Regions from separate parts of the Pseudomonas sp. LB3P81 genome, predicted to be linked through region 1. Evidence: riboswitches for the same ligand, from Rfam matches in the RefSeq annotation. Region 1 holds a riboswitch; the other holds the start of a gene.

What was found. Region 1 has a riboswitch for cobalamin ahead of ACYZTL_RS03005 (CbtB domain-containing protein). Riboswitches for the same ligand answer to the same signal wherever they lie in the genome.
Region 2: linked by a shared signal. The riboswitch ahead of cobO (cob(I)yrinic acid a,c-diamide adenosyltransferase) and the one ahead of ACYZTL_RS03005 (CbtB domain-containing protein) in region 1 are both predicted to bind cobalamin.

What each region holds. Positions count from the first base shown of each region.
Region 1 is NZ_JBUBVG010000001.1:660,917-672,995, forward strand. Features, by position in the region: gene cobN (cobaltochelatase subunit CobN) at 1-1,452, opposite strand, end outside; gene cobW (cobalamin biosynthesis protein CobW) at 1,456-2,517, opposite strand; cobalamin riboswitch at 2,620-2,832, opposite strand; cobalamin riboswitch at 2,927-3,154, shown strand; gene ACYZTL_RS03005 (CbtB domain-containing protein) at 3,275-3,469, shown strand; gene ACYZTL_RS03010 (CbtA family protein) at 3,481-4,185, shown strand; gene ACYZTL_RS03015 (cobalamin biosynthesis protein) at 4,182-4,595, shown strand; gene cobM (precorrin-4 C(11)-methyltransferase) at 4,679-5,425, shown strand; gene nfuA (Fe-S biogenesis protein NfuA) at 5,593-6,177, opposite strand; gene ACYZTL_RS03030 (fatty acid cis/trans isomerase) at 6,379-8,676, opposite strand; gene metH (methionine synthase) at 8,833-12,079, shown strand, end outside.
Region 2 is NZ_JBUBVG010000001.1:1,619,935-1,632,013, forward strand. Features, by position in the region: gene ACYZTL_RS07440 (adenosylcobinamide-GDP ribazoletransferase) at 31-762, opposite strand; gene cobC (alpha-ribazole phosphatase family protein) at 765-1,340, opposite strand; gene cobT (nicotinate-nucleotide--dimethylbenzimidazole phosphoribosyltransferase) at 1,337-2,392, opposite strand; gene cobU (bifunctional adenosylcobinamide kinase/adenosylcobinamide-phosphate guanylyltransferase) at 2,389-2,910, opposite strand; gene ACYZTL_RS07460 (cobyric acid synthase) at 3,059-4,510, opposite strand; gene cobD (threonine-phosphate decarboxylase CobD) at 4,507-5,499, opposite strand; gene cbiB (adenosylcobinamide-phosphate synthase CbiB) at 5,492-6,400, opposite strand; gene bluB (5,6-dimethylbenzimidazole synthase) at 6,397-7,047, opposite strand; gene ACYZTL_RS07480 (cobyrinate a,c-diamide synthase) at 7,044-8,459, opposite strand; gene cobO (cob(I)yrinic acid a,c-diamide adenosyltransferase) at 8,470-9,081, opposite strand; cobalamin riboswitch at 9,162-9,395, opposite strand; gene ACYZTL_RS07490 (hypothetical protein) at 9,550-10,134, shown strand; gene ACYZTL_RS07495 (PQQ-dependent sugar dehydrogenase) at 10,203-11,516, shown strand; gene ACYZTL_RS07500 (O-methyltransferase) at 11,609-12,079, opposite strand, start outside.

The DNA of each region.
Region 1 (12,079 bases):
ATCGCTTTCCGGCGTGCCCCAGCGTTCCAGCACGGCCTGGCGGTTGGCCTCGGGCAAGGCGTTGAACATCAGGTTGTAGTCGTCCAGTGCCAGGCTTTGATGACACGGACGCTGGTCGAGGGTATCGAGGTCGTTGCTGACACCGCCGAGCAATTGCTGGATCAACGCGGTGCCGCTGCCCGGCAGTTCGGCGGGCAGCGGATAACCTTCTGCGTGCAACGCTCGGAGGATATTCAACGCGGCGGCAGGTGTATCGAGACCGACGCCATTGCCAATGCGACCGTCGCGTGTCGGGTAATTGGCGAGGATCAGCGCAATGCGTTTTTCGCTGTTCGGCACCCGCGCCAGTTCGATCCAGCGCCGCGCCAGTTCGGCGACAAAATCCATGCGCTCCGGTTGTGGCCGATAGCAGACCACATCGGACTGACTGCGCTCGCTGCGCCACGCCAGGTCCTTGAAGCTGATCGGGCGGCTGATGATCCGCCCGTCCAGTTCGGGCAGCGCGATGTGCATCGCCAGATCCCGCGGGCCGAGGCCTTGCTCGCTGGCACGCCAGCCGGGTTCGTTGTCCTGGGCGCAGATCGCCTGAATGACCGGGATATTGCGGCGAAACGGTCGCAAATGCGGCGTTTCGGGGCTGGACTGGGCGAAACCGGTGGTGTTGAGAATCACCGAGGCGCAGGCTTCATCCAGCCAGTCCTCGACCACCGTCAGGCAGCCGGGCTCCTTCAAACTGGCCACGGCAATCGGCAACGGGTTCAACCCCGCCGCTTGCAAACGTTGGCAGAAAACATCAATGAACGCGGTGTTCGCCGCCTGCAAATGCGAGCGGTAAAACAGCACCGCCGCCACCGGTTGACCGGCCTGCCAGTCGGCTTGCCAATCACTCAATGTTGCGGGGCTTTTTTGCGGGTGGTAGATCGCGGTGCGCGGCAAGGTTTGCGGTTCGGCCCACGCATAATCGCGATTCAGCCAGCGATTGGCGAGGCAGCGAAACAGATCGAGAGCGTTGGCCATGCCGCCCTGACGCAAGTAATGCCAGAGCCGATCACGGTCTTCAGGTATCACCGTGCTCAGGTCGCTGAGCTCCGGGTCCGGGCGATCATCGCCGGGCACCAGAATCAGCTGCACGCCGCGCTGCGAAAGCTCGACCAGACGCTCGACGCCGTAACGCCAATACGCGATGCCGCCGTGCAGCGAGATCAAAATCACCTTGGCGTGGCGCAGCACTTCATCGACGTACAAGTCGACCGACGCGTGATTCTGCACCTGCATCGGGTTGGCCAGGCGCACGCTCGGGTAGTCGTCGGGCAATTGCTGCGCCGCTTCGGCGAGCAACGCCAGACTGGAATCGCCGCTGCACAGGATCACCAGCTCGGCGGGGGTTTGTCCAAGGTCGGCAATGTTGTCATCCGAGACGAAACCGCCGGGCTGGGTCCTGAGCAGGTGCATGGGTTAAACGCTGAGCGCGGCGCGCAATTGCGCTTCGAGTTGCGCGGCGTCCAGCTCCTGACCGATCAACACCAGACGCGTGGTGCGCGCTTCATCGGCGCCCCACTGACGGTCGAAATGCTTGTCGAATCGCGTGCCCACGCCCTGGATCAGCAGGCGCATCGGTTTGTTCGGGATGGCGGCGAAGCCTTTGACACGCAGGATGCCGTGCTTGACCACCAGCTGGGTCAGCGCGTCCAGCAGCAGGCTTTCGTCGGCTTGGGGCAGTTCGATGGAAATGGAGTCGAAGGCGTCGTGATCGTGGTCATCTTCACCTTCATGATGGTGATCGTGATGGCTGTGACGGCTGTCGATGTGCTCTTCGGAGCCGGCGCCGAGGCCGATCAGCACGTCCAGTGGCAGACGGCCGCTGCTGGCTTCGATGACTTTCACCGCTGGTGGCAGTTCTTCGGCGACTTCCAGGCGTACGCGGGCGAGGTCTTCCGGGCTGATCAGGTCGGCCTTGTTGAGGATCACCAGGTCGGCGCTGGCCAGTTGGTCGGCGAACAGCTCGTGCAGTGGCGATTCGTGGTCCAGGTTCGGGTCGAGTTTGCGTTGGGCGTCGACCTGATCCGGGAAGGCAGCGAAAGTGCCGGCGGCGACGGCCGGGCTGTCGACCACGGTGATGACCGCATCAACCGTGCAGGCGCTGCGGATTTCCGGCCACTGGAAGGCTTGAACCAAAGGCTTTGGCAGGGCCAGACCCGAAGTTTCGATGAGGATGTGATCGAGGTCGCCGCGACGGGCGACCAGTTCGCGCATCACCGGGAAGAATTCTTCCTGAACGGTGCAGCACAGGCAGCCGTTGGCCAGTTCGTAGACCCGACCGTTGGCTTCTTCTTCGGTGCAACCGATGGAGCACTGCTTGAGGATTTCGCCGTCGATGCCCAGCTCACCGAACTCGTTGACGATCACCGCGATGCGGCGGCCCTGAGCGTTGTCGAGCATGTGCCGCAGCAAGGTGGTTTTGCCCGAGCCGAGGAAACCGGTAACGATGGTGACGGGGAGTTTGGCCAGTGTTTTCATCGGATGCCCTTTGGCAAGGTGGCGGGCATACGGGACGACGACCGCTGCTGCACAGGCAGGCGCGCGGAAGATTTCGCCACCGGATCACCCCGCCCGGTTGTAGTGAGAATTCGTGTCGAGGCAGGTCTCCTGGCTGACGGTGTGCCTGTCGCTAGACTGGCGTTTGCTGCGCCTTCCCGCGGGCTCCAGGGCTGGAGCGTGCAGTGGCGTGGCAGCGAACATCACCGTTCACAGTTGCGGGGGCAGCCGCGGCATCGACCGCGTTCCCTTCTTAGCTTCGGCAAATGCCGAAGAACCTCGAAAGCGCAAGGCTACGCATGGTGTCGAAGCGGGTCAATGTCCGTAGAATCATCATTCAGTTCCAATTGAGAACCCCTGCCAATTGACGCCCAACCCCCGCCCATGCTCTCCTACATACCTTGTTACGGGTGCCCCTCACAGGGTGAAACGGGAAACCGGTGAATCATGTGCTTTACTCAAAGCCATGTCAGTCCGGTGCTGCCCCCGCAACGGTAAGCGAGCGAAGCGTCAGATCCACTGTGCCAGCAGTTCGGCATGGGAAGGTGACGCTTGCAGGTTTCGGCTGACGCCCAAGCCCCTCGCGAGCCCGGAGACCGGCCCGCAACACAAAGTGACGATTACGTTCACTGAATAACAAACCCGCGGTGGGCGGGCGCTGTTTGAATCTCTGCGAGCCCGATTCGCGGGGATCTTCCATGCGCTCTATTCACCCGCTGACAGACCAGAGGGAAGCGCCATGTCGATCATCAGCAGCACCGGCCACACATCCGCCAGCACCACCACTACAACCTTGGCTCAACGCCTGACCGCCGCCGTCTGTGCGTCGATCCTGGGCGCGTGCCTGGTGTATTTCGCCGGTTTCTCGCACATCGAAGCGGTGCACAACGCCGCGCACGATACCCGTCACAGCTCCGCCTTCCCGTGCCATTGAGACCTGCCGACATGATCAAGCGTATTGCGCAAACCGCAGGTTTCACCGGGCTGCTGGCCGCCCTGTTGCTGACCCTGCTGCAAAGCTTCTGGGTCGCTCCGCTGATTCTGCAGGCGGAAACCTACGAAAAATCAGAACCTGCTGCTGTTGAGGTTCACCAACATGCCGCCGGTGCCGCCGCTCATACCCACGACGCCAAAGCCTGGGAACCGGAAGACGGCTGGCAGCGCGTGCTGTCCACCACGGGCGGCAACCTGGTGGTTGCAGTGGGTTTCGCGCTGATGCTCGCCGGCCTCTACACCTTGCGTGCGCCGACCAAAACCTCTCAGGGTCTGCTTTGGGGCCTGGCCGGTTACGCGACGTTCGTGCTGGCACCGACCCTCGGCCTGCCGCCTGAATTGCCCGGCACTGCCGCGGCGGATCTGGCCCAACGGCAAATCTGGTGGATCGGCACTGCAGCGTCTACCGCTGTTGGCATCGCGCTGATCGTGTTCAGTCGTCACTGGCTGATGAAGATTCTTGGCGTGGCGATTCTCGCCGTTCCTCACGTCATCGGCGCGCCGCAACCGGAAGTGCACTCGATGCTCGCGCCGCAAGCCCTGGAAGCGCAGTTCAAAATCGCTTCGCAGCTGACCAACGTGGCGTTCTGGCTGGCCCTGGGCCTGGTCAGCGCCTGGTTGTTTCGCCGCAAAAGCGATGGCCAATACCACGCATGACGGATACTGACGCAGCGCCGACTCTAGTGGTCGGCCTGGGCTGCCAGCGCGGCTGCCCTGTCAGCACGTTGCGGGCGTTACTCGATCAGGCGTTACAGGCGCATCAAATCGAACTTCACCAGATCAAGGCCCTGGCCAGCATCGACCTGAAGCGCGACGAACCCGGCCTGATCGAGCTCGCCGCACAACTTGCGCTGCCCTTGATGTACTTCAGCAGTGAACAACTGGCCGGTTATCAATCAAGACTCAGCCACCGCTCGGACATCGCTTTTGAACGCACCGGCTGCTATGGCGTAGCGGAAAGTGCCGCCCTCGCCCTCGCTGAACAACTGGCTCAGGCACCGGCAAAACTGCTGATCTTGCGACAAAAATACGCCCAGGCCACCCTGGCATTGGCCGGCACTGCGTAAAATCCTCGATAATCCCCGCCTTCGATCATGAGCAATCTTCATCTGAAGCTTTGCCCAGACCCTTTTTCTGACAGGAAACGACGATGACCGTCTACTTCATTGGCGCAGGTCCCGGCGACCCGGAACTGATCACCGTTAAAGGCCAGCGCCTGATCCGCAGCTGCCCAGTGATCATCTACGCCGGCTCCCTGGTGCCCGCCGCCGTACTTGAAGGACATTGCGCCGTACAGGTGGTCAACAGCGCCGAACTGCACCTGAAACAGATCATCGAACTGATCAAGACCGCCCACGCCAATGGCCATGATGTGGCGCGGGTGCATTCCGGCGACCCAAGCCTTTATGGTGCGATTGGCGAGCAGATTCGCTACCTGCGTGAACTCGACATTCCGTTTGAAATCATTCCCGGTGTCACCGCCACGGCGGCCTGTGCGGCGCTTTTGGGCGCGGAGCTGACGTTGCCGGACGTGTCACAGAGCGTGATTCTGACTCGCTACGCCGACAAGACTGCGATGCCCGCCGGTGAAGAACTGGGGAGTCTGGCGCAGCATGGGGCGACCATGGCGATTCACCTTGGGGTCAATCATCTGGAGAAAATCCTGGTTGAATTGCTGCCGCATTACGGCGCGGACTGTCCGATTGCGGTGATCCACCGGGCGACATGGCCGGATCAGGACTGGGTGGTGGGGACGCTGGCGGATATTGCCGGGAAGGTTGAGGCGAAAGGGTTTCGTCGAACGGCGTTGATTCTGGTGGGGCGGGTGCTAGGAAGCGATCATTTCAGCGAGTCATCGCTGTATCGCGCGGGGCATGCACATTTGTATCGGCCCTAAAGCACCTGTGGCGAGGGAGCTTGCTCCCGCTGGACCGCGGAGCGGTCCCAACATCAGCTAACGCATTCATCACGGGAGAATGCATTAGCTGCTTTGCGATTGCTTCGCAATCGAGCGGGAGCAAGCTCCCTCGCCACAGTGCCGTTTTTTATGTCGCAGCGAACACCTTAGTAGTAGGCGTTTTCTTTCTGCGTATGGTCGGTCACGTCACGAACCCCCTTGAGCTCGGGAATGCGCTCGAGCAAGGTGCGCTCGATGCCTTCACGCAGGGTGACGTCCGCCTGGCCGCAGCCTTGGCAACCGCCGCCGAACTTCAACACGGCGATACCATCGTCGACCACATCGATCAGGCTGACTTGACCGCCGTGGCTGGCGAGCCCCGGGTTGATCTCGGTTTGCAGGTAGTAGTTGATGCGCTCGTTGACCGGGCTGTCGGCGTTGACCATCGGGACTTTGGCGTTTGGCGCCTTGATGGTCAGTTGGCCGCCCATGCGGTCGGTGGCGTAGTCAACAACCGCGTCGTCCAGGAAAGCTTCGCTGAACGAGTCGATGTAAGCAGTGAAGCTTTTCAGCCCCAGCGCGGTATCTTCGGGTTTTTCTTCGCCCGGCTTGCAATAGGCAATGCAGGTTTCGGCGTACTGAGTGCCAGGCTGGGTGATGAAGACGCGGATGCCGATGCCCGGGGTGTTCTGCTTGGAAAGCAGATCAGCCAGGTAATCGTGGGCGGCGTCGGTGATGGTAATAGCGGTCATGGAAACTCCTCGCAGGCTTGGGCGCAGTTTACGCCAATCATCGCGCCGCACAAAGTCCCAGTATTTTTGTCGGGAAAGATTACGACAATCCCCCTGCCTAATGTAGGAGCGAAGCTTGCTCGCGAAGGTGTGTCAGGAAACATGTATGTAGCTGATACACCTTCGCGAGCAAGCTTCGCTCCTACGTTAGATAGGGGGGATTCAGAGATTCTCGTACCGGTTCATGTCCAGCACGCCCTCTTCCACCGGGTCGGTTTCTTGGACGTACTTGCTCAGGTCATGGAAGTAGAACCAGAACTGCGGATGGCTGCGGCGAATCCCCCAGCGCTCGACGATTTTCTCGAAACGGTTGGCGTCCCTGGCATTTTCCATCGCCTCCACAAACGCTGGCACCTGCTCGGCGGGAATGTTGAACATGAAGTTCGGATAGCTGCTGAGTACGCCGGGGAATAGGGTGAGCGTGTCGAGCCCCGGCTGGTAACGCAGCGACTCGCCCAGCAGGAACGCCACGTTGCTGTGCGCGCGGTTGCGCAACAGGCTGTATACCTCACGCTTGCCGCTCGCCGTTTCAATACGCAGCATTGTTGCTTCCGGCAACTGATCGATGACTTTCAGCCCGGCAGCAGGACGCGAGGTCAGGCGGCTGAGCGCCTGCTCGGTACTCTGCAATGCCGGATCGATATTTGGCCGCGAGCAATACGCCCCGTCGCAGCGGTTGATCGGATCGGGCTTGGCGTTGAGTTCACCGTAGCGAGCCAGCAGTTGCATCGCGAAGTCGCGCTTCGGGTCTTTCTCGTCGAGCTTCAGCGCCGTCGGTTTGTCGTTGTCGATGGCTTCATAGTCGAGCCACATCTTGAATTTACCGCTGCTTTGATACCAGTCGTCGAGATAGCCGTCCCGGGAGTCGGCAGGCATCAGACGCAGGAAGTTCTGTTCGGCGCCGTTGCGAATCAGGTCGAAATACAGACGCGTCTGAGCCTGATGGGAGACGTTACCGAACACGTCGAAGTTGACCGCCAACTGATAGTACGTGCGCTCCAACAGCGGAAAATCGAACAGCCACATCGTTTGTGGCACATCGCCGATCAGGCCCTTGTTCACCGAGGCACTGTCGAAGTGCCGGAAAATACTCAGCAGCGCGTTGTCGTTGCCTGCCCACAAGGTCGACCAGCTCGGCGCGGGCGCATCGGCGTAGTTGTCGCGGCGCAGCGCCTCGTACTCGTTGCGCTTGTCGCGGTAGTCATGCCACAGGCTCAGCACACTGCCGACGTCGTCGTTCTGCCCCGGCATCGCCAGCAATGGCGTGGCCTGGCCGCGGTAATTGGGGTCGATAATATAGAGGTCGTGTTCCGGCGCCTGAAACAACGCCCAGAAATTATCGCGGATCACGTCGGTGGCGATCTGGCCGCGACACACCGGCCCGCGGATAAACGTGCGCACGAAGTACTCGGCGTTATCGAGCATGAACTGATAGCGCGCCTGCGCCGGGATCGCCTCGAACGTGGCAAACGGATTGGCCCGGCGCTCCGGCCCGTAACCCGGCAAGGCGTTGACCTGCCATTTGCCGTTGTAGAACAGGCTTTTGATCCGCGCCATCTTCGCCGCACTCAGCGGATAGGTGATGTGGGTCTTCTGCACGATCACGCCCTGCACCGGCCACAAGCGGTAATACACCTGCGTGCCGGGATCGTCATTCGGGCGGCGCGTGTTGATCAGGTCAATCGGCTGGCCGGTGGGCGTGCGCGAACGCACCCACTGAAAGAAATGCCCCGGTTCGCCATCCTTGAAATAAATATGGGCGAGGAACCAGTGTTCAAACAACCAGCGCCCCACCAGGCTCTGGCGGGCGCCCGGTGAGTTGAGCAGGTTTTCCCATTGCACCACTTGCAAGGCTTCTTTCGCGGAAGGCACCAGACCTTGCTCGTCGATCGGCGCGCCCGAGGCCAGCCAGCGTTGCAGCGTCTGGTACTGCTGATCGGTCAGGCCGGTGACCGCCAGCGGCATGCCTTCCTTCGGATGCGTGCTGGCGTAACCGTCGAACTCGGCCGGCATCGCGCACATGTTTTCCCGGTTCAGGCCCAGGACGATGTCTTCCGGCAATTTGGCGTTGGGCGTCAGAGGCGTTTTGTGACCCAGTTCCAGCATCCGCGCCATCAACGCGGCCTGGCTGCCCTGGGCGTCGAGCACCGGATAGAAGCCTTTTTGCTGCCAGGCGTGCTTGCCGAAGGCGTCATAAAACAATCGGGTCGGCGCGGCAGCCTGACTGCGTTCGCCGTCGTAGACCGGGACTTTCGACGCGCCGCGCGCCGCCCCCTCGCCGCTGCCCAGATTGAGCTGACAGGCGGAGTCATTGCAGGCATGGCAGGCCACGCACTTTTCGGTGAAGATCGGTTGAATGTCACGGCTGTAGGAAATAGCAGCAGAAATCGCCGGATCCTGCGCCACGGCGCCCCAGCTTAAAAACAGCAATACACTGCTGATGACGACGCGATACGACATATCCCTGTTCCCGATCCTTGAAAAAACGCTGCGATTCTACCGGGACAGCGCCCACATCAACATGAGCGATATTCATGCAAAAACCGCACATGCTCTAAAAGCGCACAGGTTTGCTATGATCCCGGCCCTTCGTCATGGTCTTTCCGAGTAGTCCCAATGTCCGATCGCAGTGTTCGCCTTCAAGCCCTCAAGCACGCCCTCAAAGAGCGCATTCTGATTCTCGATGGCGGCATGGGCACGATGATCCAGAGCTACAAGCTCGAAGAGCAGGATTACCGTGGCAAGCGCTTTGCCGACTGGGCAAGCGATGTCAAAGGCAACAACGACCTGTTGGTGCTGACGCGCCCGGACGTGATCGGTGGCATCGAAAAAGCCTACCTGGATGCCGGCGCTGACATTCTGGAAACCAACACCTTCAACGCCACCCGGATTTCCATGGCCGATTACGGCATGGAAGAACTGGCCTACGAACTGAACGTAGAAGGCGCTCGACTGGCGCGCAAGATCGCCGACGCGAAAACCCTCGAGAACCCGGACAAGCCGCGCTTCGTCGCCGGCGTGCTCGGCCCGACCAGCCGCACCTGCTCGCTGTCGCCGGACGTCAACAACCCTGGCTACCGCAACGTGACCTTCGATGAATTGGTGGAAAACTACACCGAGGCCACCAAAGGCCTGATCGAAGGCGGCGCCGACCTGATCCTGATCGAAACCATTTTCGACACCCTCAACGCCAAAGCCGCGATCTTCGCCGTGCAAGGGGTGTTCGAAGAGCTGGGCGTCGAGCTGCCGATCATGATTTCCGGCACCATCACCGACGCCTCCGGCCGTACCCTGTCGGGCCAGACCACCGAAGCGTTCTGGAACTCCGTGGCCCACGCCAAGCCGATTTCGGTCGGTCTGAACTGCGCCCTCGGCGCCAGCGAACTGCGCCCGTACCTGGAAGAGCTGTCGAACAAGGCCAGCACCCACGTGTCGGCGCACCCGAACGCCGGCCTGCCGAACGAGTTCGGCGAGTACGACGAACTGCCGTCGGAAACCGCCAAGGTCATCGAAGAATTCGCCCAAAGCGGCTTCCTCAACATCGTCGGCGGCTGCTGCGGCACCACGCCGGGCCACATCGAAGCCATCGCCAAAGCCGTGGCCGGTTATGCGCCGCGCGAGATTCCGGACATTCCGAAGGCCTGCCGCCTCTCCGGTCTGGAGCCGTTCACCATCGATCGCAGCTCGTTGTTCGTCAACGTGGGCGAGCGCACCAACATCACCGGTTCGGCAAAATTCGCCCGCCTGATCCGTGAAGACAACTACACCGAAGCCCTGGAAGTCGCCCTGCAACAGGTCGAAGCCGGCGCCCAGGTGATCGACATCAACATGGACGAAGGGATGCTCGATTCGAAGAAGGCGATGGTGACCTTCCTCAATCTGATTGCCGGCGAGCCGGACATCTCTCGCGTGCCGATCATGATCGACTCCTCGAAATGGGAAGTGATCGAAGCCGGCCTGAAGTGCATCCAGGGCAAGGGCATCGTCAACTCGATCAGCATGAAAGAAGGCGTCGAGCAGTTCATTCATCACGCCAAGCTGTGCAAGCGCTACGGCGCCGCAGTCGTCGTGATGGCCTTCGACGAAGCCGGCCAGGCCGACACCGAAGCGCGCAAGAAAGAGATCTGCAAACGCTCCTACGACATTCTGGTCAACGAAGTCGGCTTCCCGCCGGAAGACATCATCTTCGACCCGAACATCTTCGCCGTGGCCACCGGCATCGAAGAACACAACAACTACGCCGTGGACTTCATCAACGCCTGCGCCTACATCCGTGACGAGCTGCCGTATGCGCTGACCTCGGGCGGAGTGTCCAACGTGTCGTTCTCGTTCCGTGGCAACAACCCGGTGCGCGAGGCGATTCACTCAGTGTTCCTGCTGTATGCGATCCGCAACGGCCTGACCATGGGTATCGTCAACGCTGGCCAACTGGAGATCTACGACCAGATCCCGGTCGAGCTGCGCGACGCCGTCGAAGACGTGATCCTCAACCGCACCCCGGAAGGCACCGACGCCCTCCTCGCCATTGCCGACAAATACAAGGGCGACGGCAGCGTCAAGGAAGCCGAGACCGAAGAGTGGCGCGGCTGGGACGTCAACAAGCGTCTGGAGCACGCCCTGGTCAAGGGCATCACCACGCACATCGTCGAAGACACCGAAGAATCCCGCCAGTCGTTCGCGCGTCCGATCGAAGTGATCGAAGGCCCGTTGATGTCGGGCATGAACATCGTCGGCGACCTGTTCGGCGCCGGCAAAATGTTCCTGCCGCAGGTGGTGAAATCCGCCCGCGTAATGAAGCAGGCCGTGGCGCACTTGATCCCGTTCATCGAACTGGAAAAAGGCGACAAGCCGCAAGCCAAGGGCAAGATCCTGATGGCCACGGTGAAAGGCGACGTGCACGACATCGGCAAGAACATCGTCGGCGTGGTGCTGGGCTGTAACGGCTACGACATCGTCGACCTCGGCGTGATGGTGCCGGCGGAGAAGATCCTGCAGGTGGCCAAGGAGCAGAAGTGCGACATCATCGGCCTGTCCGGTCTGATCACGCCTTCGCTGGATGAAATGGTCCACGTGGCCCGCGAGATGCAGCGTCAGGACTTTTACCTGCCGTTGATGATCGGCGGCGCGACCACGTCCAAGGCGCACACGGCGGTGAAGATCGAGCCGAAGTACAGCAACGACGCGGTGATCTACGTGACCGACGCCTCCCGCGCCGTGGGCGTGGCGACGCAGTTGCTGTCCAAGGAGCTGAAACCGGCGTTCGTCGAGAAGACCCGTCTGGAATACATCGACGTTCGCGAACGGACCGCCAACCGCAGCGCCCGCACCGAACGCCTGAGCTATCCGGCGGCCATCGCCAAGAAGCCGCAGTTCGACTGGAGCACCTACGCGCCGGTCAAACCGACCTTCACCGGTTCCAAAGTGCTGGACAACATCGACCTGAAAGTCCTGGCGGAATACATCGACTGGACACCGTTCTTCATCTCCTGGGACCTGGCCGGCAAGTTCCCGCGCATCCTCGAAGACGAAGTGGTCGGTGAAGCCGCGACCGCGCTGTACGCGGACGCTCAGGAAATGCTCGCCAAGCTTATCGACGAGAAACTGATCAGCGCCCGTGCGGTGTTCGGTTTCTGGCCGGCCAATCAGGTGCGTGACGACGACATCGAAGTCTACGGCGACGACGGCAAGCCATTGGCCAAACTGCATCACCTGCGCCAGCAAATCATCAAGACCGACGGCAAGCCGAATTTCTCCCTCGCCGACTTCGTCGCACCGAAAGACAGTGAAATCACCGACTACGTGGGCGGCTTCATCACCACCGCCGGCATCGGTGCCGAAGAAGTGGCCAAGGCGTATCAGGATG
Region 2 (12,079 bases), 960 kb from region 1:
GAAGGGGCCAGCACATCCACCGCAAAAACATCAGCTCAATGCCAAACCAACCAGCACCGCCATCTCCAGCAACTCCAGCAGCGCCCCCGCCGTATCGCCCGTCGTCCCGCCCAATCGTCGCAGCATCACCTGCCGCAACCAGACGAAAACCAGTGCAGCGAGCACCAGCGCCAAAGCACCGCTAAGGCCTGCAATAAGGACACACGCCAGCGCACTGACCGCCAGCACCTGTTTGCCAGCCAAACGCGGCAAATGATCCGCCAGCGCCTGCCCCAAACCACCGGCCCGCACATACGGCGTGGTCAGGAACAATCCCAACAACGCAGCACGGCCAATCAACGGAACGATGATCAGAAAAACGCTGCGCTGTTGCTCGATCAACGCCAGCACCGCGGCGAACTTGAGCAGCAACACCAGCACCAGCGTCACCACCGCGATTGGACCGCTGCGCGGGTCTTTCATGATCGTCAGCGTGCGTTCACGGTCGCCGAATCCACCGAGCCAGGCGTCAGCGCTATCAGCCAGACCGTCGAGGTGCAACGCTCCGCTGAGCAACACCCAAACTGTCAGCAACAGTGCGGCATGCAGCAGCAACGGTGTGCCGAGCAACAGCCAATTCAGCGCCCACAAAATACCGCCAAACAGCAGCCCGACCAGTGGATAGAACAGTAGCGAGCGCCCCAATTCCTGCGGCGCCGGCATGCCCGGTAGACGAATCGGCAGACTGCTCAAAAATTGCAGGGCGATCCAGAACGGCAACATGTTCAGATCGCTTCCTTAAGTTTGACGCCGGGCTCTACGCTCAACGAAAACAGCGCACCATGCGCGACTTCAACGTTGAGCAATTGCTCACGAGGCAATCCCCGCGCCTGCGCCAGCAACAAACGCATGACGCCGCCATGGCTGACCAACAAAACACGTTCGCCCGCATAGGCCGTGTGCAACCGAGCAACGGCCGCCAATACCCGCGTCGAAAAATCCTCGACCCGCTCCCCTTGAGGTGGCGTAAACGAATAAGGGTTGGCCCAGAACAAACCCAACGCCTCGGCATCGGTTTCCATCAACGCCGCCGCGCTCTGCCCTTCCCACGCGCCGAAATGCAGTTCCTGCAGATCTTTATCCAGCTGCACCGGCAAACCCAGTTGCGCCCCGAGCTCTTCAGCGAATCGCGCACAGCGTTGCAACGGTGAACTGACCAGGCGATCCCAAGGCCCCTGATCGACCACCGCCGCGCGCATCTGCGCCCAACCTGTGTCGGTCAACGCATCGTCGAGACTGCCGCGCAGGCCGCCGCCGAGTTCGGTTTCGCCGTGGCGCAACAGGTCAAGGCGCAAGGTCATGCCGGACGATCCGCCACGGCCGCTTCGGCGAACGTCGCCATTTGTCCGTGAAGGTCGCACGCCAGGCGCAGCAGTGGCACGGCCAACGCGGCGCCGCTGCCCTCGCCCAGACGCAGACCGAGGTCCAGCAAGGGTTCGGCGTTCAGGGTTTCCAGCACGTGACGATGACCCGGCTCGGCGCCGCGATGACCGAACAACAGCCACTGGCGGCAATCAGGATTCAAGCGCACCGCCACCAACGCGGCGACGCTGCAAATGAATCCGTCCACCAGCACCGCGATACCTTCCTGGGCACACGCCAGATACGCGCCGACCAACGCAGCAATTTCGAAACCGCCGAGGTTGAATAGGGTTTGCAGCGCGTCGCCACGCTGAGCGCTGTGCAAGGCCAAAGCGCGCTCGATGACCTGAGCTTTATGGCTGACACCCGCCGCGTTCAGGCCGGAGCCCGGCCCGGTCAAGTGCACCACCGGGCAATCCAGCAATGCACAGGCCAACGCACTGGCCGCCGTCGTGTTGCCGATGCCCATCTCGCCGCCGATGAACAACTGCGCGCCCGCCGCGAGAGCACGCTGCACGCTGTCACGACCGGCCTGCAAGGCGAGTTCGCCCTGCGCTTGATTCATGGCCGCGCCTTCAACAAAATTCGCGGTGCCCGCGCCGATGTTCAAGTGCCGCACACCCGGCAGATTCAACGATGGCGTCACCGTGCCGAGGTCGACCACTTCAAGGGAAGCGCCGAGCTGGCGCGCCAACACACTGATCGCCGCGCCACCGCTGACGAAGTTGTGCAGCATCTGCCCGGTGACTTCCTGGGGAAACGCCGACACGCCTTCAGCGACGACGCCATGGTCACCGGCAAAAATAGCGATCCACAGCTGATCCAGGCTCGGCTTCACCTGCCCCTGCAACCCAGCCAATTGCACCGCCACCGACTCGAGCCGACCAAGGGAACCGGCGGGTTTGGTCAGCTGCTGTTGCCGCGCTTCAGCCTGTTCGACGGCTTGAGCGTCAGTCGGCTTGCACGGGTTCAGCCACCAGGATTGAGTCATAACGCAGTTCCTTTCAAAGTCAGGGGCAGGCCGGCGACGGTCAGGACGACTCGCTGACAGCGCTCGGCCAGAGCTTGATGCAGCCAACCGGCTTCATCGACGTAGCGGCGAGTCAATTCGCCCAGCGGCACGACACCCATTCCGGTCTCGTTGCTGACAAAAATGATTTCACCCGGCAATTCAGCCAGGCAGTCCAGCAAGGCTTCGCGCTCGGCAGTCAGTCGCTCGGTGTCGTCGAGCATCAGCAGATTGGTCATCCACAGGGTCAGGCAATCCACCAGCAGGCAACGATCGGCGCGGGCGGTTTCGCGCAGGACACGGGCGAGTTCAACGGGTTCTTCGATCAGCGCCCATTCGGCCGGACGACGGGCGCGGTGATGGGCGACCCGTTCGTTCATTTCACCGTCCAGCGGTTGGCTGGTGGCGATGTAGGTCACTTGGAGCTGACTGTCAGACGCGAGTTTCTCGGCCAGGCGACTTTTGCCGGAGCGGGCGCCGCCGAGGATCAGTTGCAGCATGGTTCATTCCTTAAAATCTTCGATGACTGTACCGGCCCCTTCGCGGGCAAGCCCGCTCCCACAGGTTCCGTGGGTGGATCAAAAATAGGTGAACAACTTCATTCCTTGTGGGAGCGGGCTTGCCCGCGAAGGGGCCGACACAACCACCTTAAATCCCGCAGAGCTCACGCAACAGCCGGGTATCCAGATGCTTCTCCACCAAATCCGCCAGCCGCTCGATATCGCGCTCACGCAACCCGTGGTAATCCACTTCCTGCACATCCTGCAAACCCGCCCAGCGCAACAGCGCACTGCATGCCGCCGGCGATTCGAACAGGCCATGCAGATAGGTGCCGAAAATCTGCCCATCGACACTTTGCGCACCATCGCAGCGGCCATCTTCCAACTGCACGGCGGCGTTTTCCAACGCGGGTCCGGTGGTCACGCCGGCGTGAATTTCATAACCGCTGACTTCAGCATTCTCCAGAGCCAAGCGCCCGCGCACATTGCGCAGTTGCTTCTCTTCTTCAAGCTGCGTTTCAAACGCCAACAAACCCAGACCGGCGCTGGAACCCGGTGCGCCTTCGAGGCCCAACGGGTCGTGGACCTGCTCGCCGAGCATCTGCAGACCACCGCAAATCCCCAACACTTTTCCACCGTAGCGCAGATGCCGGGCGATGGCGGTGTCCCAGCCATTGGCGCGCAAAAACGCGAGGTCGCTGCGCACGCTTTTCGAGCCGGGAAGAATGATCAGGTCGGCGGGCGGAATCGCCTGGCCGGGGCCGATGAATTGCAGGTCCACTTGCGGGTGCAGGCGCAGCGGATCGAAATCGGTGTGGTTGCTGATGCGCGGCAAGACCGGCACCACCACTTTGAGCACTTGATCGGCCTTGTCGGTCTGGCGCTGATCGATGCCGTCCTCGGCTTCCAGGTGCAGGTCCATCACGTACGGCAGAACGCCGATCACCGGTTTGCCGGTGCGCGCTTCCAGCCAGTCGAGACCCGGTTGCAGCAAGGCAATGTCGCCGCGAAAACGGTTGATGATGAAACCTTTGACCCGCGCTTGCTCGCTCGGCGACAACAGTTCCAGGGTGCCCACCAGATGCGCGAACACGCCGCCGCGATTGATGTCGGCGATCAGCACCACCGGGCAATCCACAGCTTCGGCGAAACCCATGTTGGCGATGTCGCCGGCGCGCAGATTGATCTCCGCCGGCGAGCCTGCACCCTCGACCATGACCAGCGGATACGCGGCGCTCAGCCGCGCATGGGAGGCCAGCACCGCTTGCATGGCGATGGTTTTATAGTCGTGATACGCGACCGCGTTCATCGTCGTGACGGCGCGGCCATGAATGATCACCTGAGCGCCAGTGTCGCTGTTGGGCTTGAGCAGCACCGGATTCATGTCGGTGTGCGGTTCGAGATGGGCGGCCTGAGCCTGCACCGCTTGCGCACGGCCGATCTCGCCACCGTCCGCGGTCACGGCACTATTGAGCGCCATGTTCTGAGGCTTGAACGGCACGACGCGTACGCCCTGACGCGTGCCCCAGCGACACAGCGCCGTTACCAGTGTGCTTTTGCCGGCGTCGGAGGTGGTGCCTTGCACCATCAACGTAGTCATCGAATTTCCTTGGCGTAGGCGTCGAACGCAAGATCGAGTCGGGTCCAGTCGGCCTCTTCGCCAGGCAGGCCGAAACGCAGGCTGCTGTTGTGGGTGAACAACCGCAGCAGAATGCCGTTCCGGGCCATGAACTCATGCAGTTCTTCGGCGCGTTCGGTGGTCAGCCACTGAAACAGGGCACAACTGCCCTGAGGTTTAAAACCATGTTTTTCCAGCAGCATCACCAGACGTTCGCTGGCTTGTTCGGTACGTACACGTTGCCTGGCGTGGCCTTCGGTATCCTGCAAACAGACTTGGCCCAGCACGCGAGTCGGTCCGCTGACGGCCCAGGGTCCGACTTGTTCGGCGAGCAGTTTGAGTAACTTGCGCTCCGCCAGCACAAACCCCAACCGCACACCGGCCAGACCAAAAAACTTGCCGAAAGAGCGCAGCACGATCAAGCCGACCTGATGGGCATACGGCGCCAGGCTCAGCTGTGGTGTGTTGTCCATGAACGCTTCGTCCACCACCAGCCAGCCACCGCGCTGGGCCAGTCTGGAATACCAGTCGAGCAGACGGCTCGGGGTCAGGCTCAGGCCGGTGGGATTGTTCGGGTTGACCACCACCAGCACGTCGAGGCTGTCGAGGAAGAAGTCGACCTCCTGCTCCAGCACTTCACGCACGATGTAACCGCTGCGGCGCCAGGCTTCGGCGTGCTCGGCGTAACACGGCGACAGCACGCCGACCTTGCCGACCCGGCGCAAGCGCGGCAGCAATTGGATCGCCATTTGCGAACCGGCCACCGGCAACACCTGCGCGGCGCCGTAGTATTCGCAGGCCGCCTGCTCCAGTCCGTCATCGGTTTCCGGCAAGCGCGCCCAGGCGCGCAACGGAATGTCCGGGACCGGAAACGGCCAGGGCGCGAGGCCGCTGGACAGGTCGAGCCAATCGGCTTCGGCGATACCGTATTCGAGCGCCGCCTTGCGCAACCGTCCACCGTGCTCAAGCATAGAATTCAGCCCCCACGCAGAGAATCAGCAGCCATAACCATACCCCGCGCCGGACCAATTGCCAGCCGCGGTCGATGGAGTCGGCGTCCGCCGGCGCGCCTTCGCCCAAGGGCGGACGCTGATGCAATTCACCGTGGTAAATCGCCGCCCCGCCCAACTCGACGCCCAGCGCACCGGCACCTGCGGCCATCACCGGACCGGCGTTCGGGCTGTCCCAGGTCGGGCCTTGTGAACGCCAGCATTTCAGCGCGAGACGGGTTTTCCCCAGCAGCGCGTAGGTCAATGCCACCAGTCGTGCAGGAATGTAGTTGAGCACGTCGTCGATCTTCGCCGCGGCCCAGCCGAAACGTTCGAAGCGCTCGTTGCGATAACCCCACATCGCATCCAGCGTATTGCTCAATCGGTAGAGCACCACGCCGGGCGCACCCGCGATCGCAAACCAGAACAGTGCGGCAAACACCGCGTCGCTGCCGTTCTCCAGGACGGATTCGGTGGCGGCGCGGGCGACTTCGGTTTGATCCAGTTCACTGGTCTGGCGGCTGACCAGGTAACCGACACGCTTGCGCGCTTCCTCCAGATCATCACTGCGCAGCGCCTTGGCAACCGGCTCGACGTGTTCACCGAGGCTACGCATACCGAGGGCGCAATAGAGCGCGAGAATCTCGACGATCCAGCCAACATAGGGTGCCCAGGAAAAAGCCGTGGCGAGCAAGGTCAGCGGTACGACCGCGATCACCCAAGCGGTAACGCCGTGACTGCGCCAGCCGCGTCCACCGCCGTTGAAACGTTGTTCGATGCGGTCGGCAAAACGGCCGAACGCCACCAGCGGATGCCAGCGTTTGGGTTCACCCAGCAGCGCATCCAGCGCAACCGCGGCGACACTCAACAACGCCACACTCATTGACTCACTCCCCAATAGTTTTCATACAGCAATTCGCTTAGCGGTCGCGCCTGCGCCCAGCCTTCGAGTACCAGCATCGGCGCCGGATAGAATTCCTTGACCGGCCCGAGACAAAGAATCGCCAAAGGCTTGGCCCCGGCGGGCAAACCCAGCAAGTCGGCCAGGACTTGCGGCTCGAATAAAGAGACCCACCCCATGCCCAGTCCTTCGGCACGGGAAGCCAGCCACAGGTTCTGGATCGCGCAGGACAACGAGGCCATGTCCATTTCCGGCAAGGTGCGGCGGCCGAAGATGTGGCGTTCGCGATCGTCCATCAACGCGGCGACCAACACCTCGGCACAGTCGTTGATGCCTTCGACTTTCAGTTTCATGAATTCGTCGGTGCGTTCGCCGAGGGCTTCGGCGGTGCGGATGCGCTCTTCTTCCACCAACAACTGGATCTTGCCGCGCAGGGCGCGATCGCTGATGCGGATGAATCGCCAGGGCTGCATCAGGCCGACGCTCGGCGCCTGGTGCGCGGCTTCAAGCAGGCGCCGGAGCAACTCGGGGTCGACGGTGCCGCCGCTGAAGTGGCGCATGTCGCGGCGTTCGGCGATGGCTCGGTAGACCGCTTCGCGTTCGGCCTGGCTGAATGCGTTGTCAGTCATGGCCTCTTCGCGAGCAAGCCCGCTCCCACAGTGGACTGCGTTTCTTCAGGCAACGCACTGACTAATGTGGGAGCGGCGGTGCGACGATTCGACTTGCTCGCGAAGGCGGCCTCAAGGTCCGGCACAAACAATGCGGCTACAGCAGCCGGATTGGACGGAAAATAGAAATGCACATAAGAAGCCGTCATCCGCCCCTCACGATAAACCGCCTCCGCCCCACGCCCGCCGTTAGGGCTGAGGCCACGGGCAATCGGCTCAAGTTCGGTACTGGTCAACGAATGGTGATAGGTGTGCCCACGGAGCGAACCCTCCGGCAATTCGACCGCCTGCAACGCCAGCGCCGCCAGCCGTTTCTGCATCACCGCATCCCCGGCCAGCAAGCCGACCAGCTCTGCGCGAGTGCCTTCGACATCGGTCAGCGAGTCGAGCAAATACAGCATGCCGCCACACTCGGCCAACAACGGTTTGCCCGCCGCGTGGTGAGCGCGGATGGCGTTGAGCATCGGGGTGTTCTGTGCCAGCGCCACATGGTGCAATTCCGGGTAGCCGCCCGGCAGATAGAGGCTGTCGGCCTCCGGCAACTGCGCGTCGCGGATCGGCGAGAAAAACAGCAGTTCGGCGCCCATGGCCCGCAGCAAATCCAGGCTCGCGCCGTAGGTGAATGCGAATGCTTCATCACGGGCCACGGCAATCCGCACACCGGCCAGCAACGGCTCGGCAGCGATGACATCAGGTGCAGCGAATTCCACGGCGGGTGGCAATGCGACTTCGCAACTGCTGGCCAAGGCATCCGCCGCCGCATCGAGGCGCAGATCAAGATCGTTCAGCTCGCTGGCCTGAACCAGACCGAGGTGCCGACTTGGCAATTCAATCCCGGTTTCCCGGGACAACGCGCCATACCAGCGCAGGCCTTCAGTGAGGCTGCCTTCAAGCAATTGCGCATGACGCAAGGTGCCGACGCGGTTGGCCAGCACCCCGGCAAACGGCAAGTCCGGCTGATACTTCGCCAACCCCAATGCCAGCGCACCGAACGTCTGCGCCATCGCCGTGCCGTCGATCACGGCGAGCACCGGCACACCAAAGTGTCGCGCCAGATCGGCGCTGGACGGCGTGCCGTCGAACAGCCCCATGACGCCTTCGATCAGGATCAGATCAGCTTCGCCGGCGGCTTCCCACAACAGCCGGCGACTTTCCTGCTCGCCGACCATCCACATGTCCAGCTGATACACCGGCGCACCGCTGGCGCGCTCGAGAATCATCGGGTCGAGAAAGTCCGGTCCGCATTTGAACACGCGAACCTTGCGCCCCTGATTGCGATGCAAACGGGCCAGCGCGGCGGTGACGGTGGTCTTGCCCTGACCGGAGGCCGGCGCGGCAATCAAGACCGCCGGGCAGTGACGGATGCTTTTCATAAAATAGTATTCACAGCTCGACGCCTTTTTGCGCTTTGATCCCGGCCTGGAAGGCGTGCTTGATGACGCCCATTTCAGTGACGGTGTCAGCCAGCTCGATCATCTCCGGCTTCGCGCCGCGACCGGTGACCACCACGTGCTGCATCGGCGGACGCGCCTGCAAGTCGCCGAGCACCTGATCGAGGTCGAGGTAACCGTGCTTGAGGGCGATGTTCAACTCATCGAGCACCACCAGACCGATCGACGGATCACGCAGCAGTTCACGGGAAACGGCCCACGCAGCTTCGGCGGCGGCGATGTCTCGTTGGCGGTCCTGGGTTTCCCAGGTAAAGCCCTCGCCCATCACATGAAAACGCACCTGCTCGGGGAAGCGGCGGAAGAACAGTTCTTCACCCGTGCTGTTGCGGCCCTTGATGAACTGCACCACGCCGCACTGCATGCCGTGACCCATGGAGCGGGCAAGCATGCCGAACGCCGAGCTGCTTTTGCCTTTGCCATTGCCGGTCAGCACCAGCAGCAGACCGCATTCATTTGGCGAGTTGGCGATGCGTTCGTCGATCACGGCTTTTTTTCGCAGCATGCGCGCCAGATGGCGTTCGTCACGATCGGGAGTATCAGTCATGGGGAGCTCTCCGTTGAGGCTGGATAACGGCGGGCAGGCACAAGAATAGACGGCAAGAAGCCTGGCATCGCCCACCGTGATGCCGCTGGATGGATCAGGCCGGTCTCCGGGCTCATGAGCGGCGTCACGCCTGACTGCGCGCCTTCCCATGTCGATATCGACACAGTGGCTCAAGGCGCAGTCTTCACACATTTACCGTTGCGGGGGCAGCGCCGGGATCGTGATTGTTCATGAATTGCACGAACGCACTCACCGGCTTCCCTGTTTCACTCTGTCGACCAAGGCCACAGAGCACCTGAAACAAGCCGCGAAGGTTAGAGGGTTGGGGGTGGAGCGTCAATTAAAGCCGGGACGCCGACGGGCGAATAATTGCCGTCTATCAATTAAACGACGTCAATCTTGTGCCACGCTTTCAGCAGTGATATCAAAGAGCCACAAACCCACATCACAATAACAAGGGTAAGCCACATGCAAGGCATGATTATCAGCAATCCGAAGCTGGAATTCCTGCGTCCGGTACTCGAACGCTGGTTTGACTGTATCGACCGCTACAACGCGGTGCGCGGCGATAACGACATGCCTTACTGGTACGACGAAAAAGCCAACCTCGGCTTGCTCTCGGCCGCCGCGTGGATGGCGGAAATGGTCACGCTGCAACACACACCGACCCGTAAACAGAACGAAGAAGGCGAACGCAACGCCCGCGCCGACCTGTTCATCGCCACCCGCGAAGAGCGCGCCTACCTTCAAGCCACGCAGCGCTGGCCACGGGTCAACAGCCTGAACCTGACACAAGCGCTGGCCGACATCACCAGCGACGCCAGGCGCATCAGTTACGTCAGCGACCTGAAACTCGGCTGCCTGTTCGTTGCACCGCAAAAAGCCCAGCACGGCGCTACCCCGGAAGAACTCCAGGACATGGTCGACGACCTGCAAAAGGAACACACCTGCGCCGCCGCCTGGTATTTCCCCTACGCCTACCGCAAGTTGCGCAACGAAGTCGGCCACTATCACCCCGGCATTGCCGTGCTGTTCAAGGAAGCTCGCGGCTGACCGGTTGAACCATCGCGGGTTTGCGCGTCTCTATTGATCAGGTCACTGCATTTATAGGGAAGATCAGCATGCACAAGCGCCAGCTCGTTCTCGTCATCGCCCTCGCCGGAGGGCTCGCCGCCTGCGGTGAAACCTCTACCCTGCAAGTCTCCGACGGCACCGGCCCGTCGCCCAAATTGCCAGAACCGAACAAAACCCTGATCCCGACGGTGAACATCGCCCCGGCGATCGGCTGGCCGGACGGTGCGAAACCCACCGCCGCAGCGGGCACTCAGGTGGCCGCGTTCGCCGAAGGCCTCGATCACCCGCGCTGGCTGTATGTGCTGCCGAACGGTGACGTGCTCGTCGCCGAAACCAACGCACCGCCCAAACCCGACGATGGCAAAGGCGTTAGAGGCTGGGTGATGAAGAAAGCCATGGGCCGCGCGGGTGCCGGCGTACCCAGCCCGAACCGCATTACGCTGTTGAGGGACAAGGACCACGACGGCATCGCCGAAACCCGCACGGTGTTTCTGGAAAACCTCAATTCGCCCTTCGGCATGACCCTGGTCGGCAATGACCTGTATGTCGCCGACACCGACCGCTTGCTGCGTTTTCACTATGAGAATGGCGACACGGTAATCAAGTCACAGCCGATCAAAGTGGTTGATCTGCCGGGCGGCACACTGAATCACCACTGGACCAAAAATGTCATCGCCAGCAAGGACGGCAGCAAGCTGTACGTCACGGTGGGCTCCAACAGCAACGTCGCCGAAAACGGCATGGATCAGGAAGAAGGTCGCGCGGCGATCTGGGAAGTGGATCGCGCCACCGGCAATCACCGGATCTTCGCCTCCGGCCTGCGCAACCCCAATGGCATGGCGTGGGAACCGCAGAGCGGCGCTTTGTGGACGGCCGTCAACGAGCGGGATGAAATCGGCAGCGACCTGGTGCCGGACTACATCACTTCCGTGAAGGACGGCGGGTTCTACGGCTGGCCGTTCAGTTATTACGGCCAGCACGTCGACATTCGCGTCGAGCCGCAAAACCCGGACCTGGTCGCCAAGGCTATCGCGCCAGACTACGCCGTCGGCCCGCATACCGCGTCACTGGGCCTGACGTTTGCTGAAGGCAACACGCTGTCGGCGCAATTCAAGGAAGGCGCCTTCATCGGCCAGCATGGTTCGTGGAACCGCAAGCCGCACAGTGGTTACAAAGTGATTTTCGTGCCATTCAGTGCCGGCAAACCGACTGGGCAACCGGTTGATGTGCTCACGGGTTTCCTCAATGAAGAGAAGAAAGCAATGGGCCGGCCGGTGGGTGTGGTGATTGATCAGCAGGGTGATTTGCTGGTGGCGGATGATGTGGGGAATAAGGTGTGGCGGGTTTCTGCAATTAAGTAAACGTTAAAAGATCGCAGCCTTCGGCAGCTCCTACAGGGTGTATGCCATCCAATGTAGGAGCTGCCGAAGGCTGCGATCTTTTCAGCGCACACCTACTTCTTGCGGCAGAGCGTCAATCCATCGCCTAACGGCAACAGCGACAAATCCACACGCGAGTCATCTCTCAACGCGAGATTAAGCGCCTGGATAGCTCGGGTATCTTCACTCTCGGGATTCTGCTCAAGCACCCGCCCGCTCCACAGCGTGTTATCGAACACCGCCAGACCACCAACGCGCAGCAGACGCAGCGCGTGCTCCAGGTAGGCTGGATAGTTAGCCTTGTCGGCATCAATGAAAATCAAATCGAATTGTTCGGGTTGATCCAACTGAGCCAGGGTTTCCAGCGCAGGCGCCAGGCGCAGGTCAATTCGTTCAGCGAGCCCCGCTTCCTGCCAGTAACGGCGCGCCGTAGCGTTGTAGTCGCCGGGAATATCACAGCAGATCAACGAACCGTCATCCGGCAATGCCGCCGCCATGCACAACGCGCTGTAACCGGTGAACGTGCCGACTTCCAGCAATCGCCT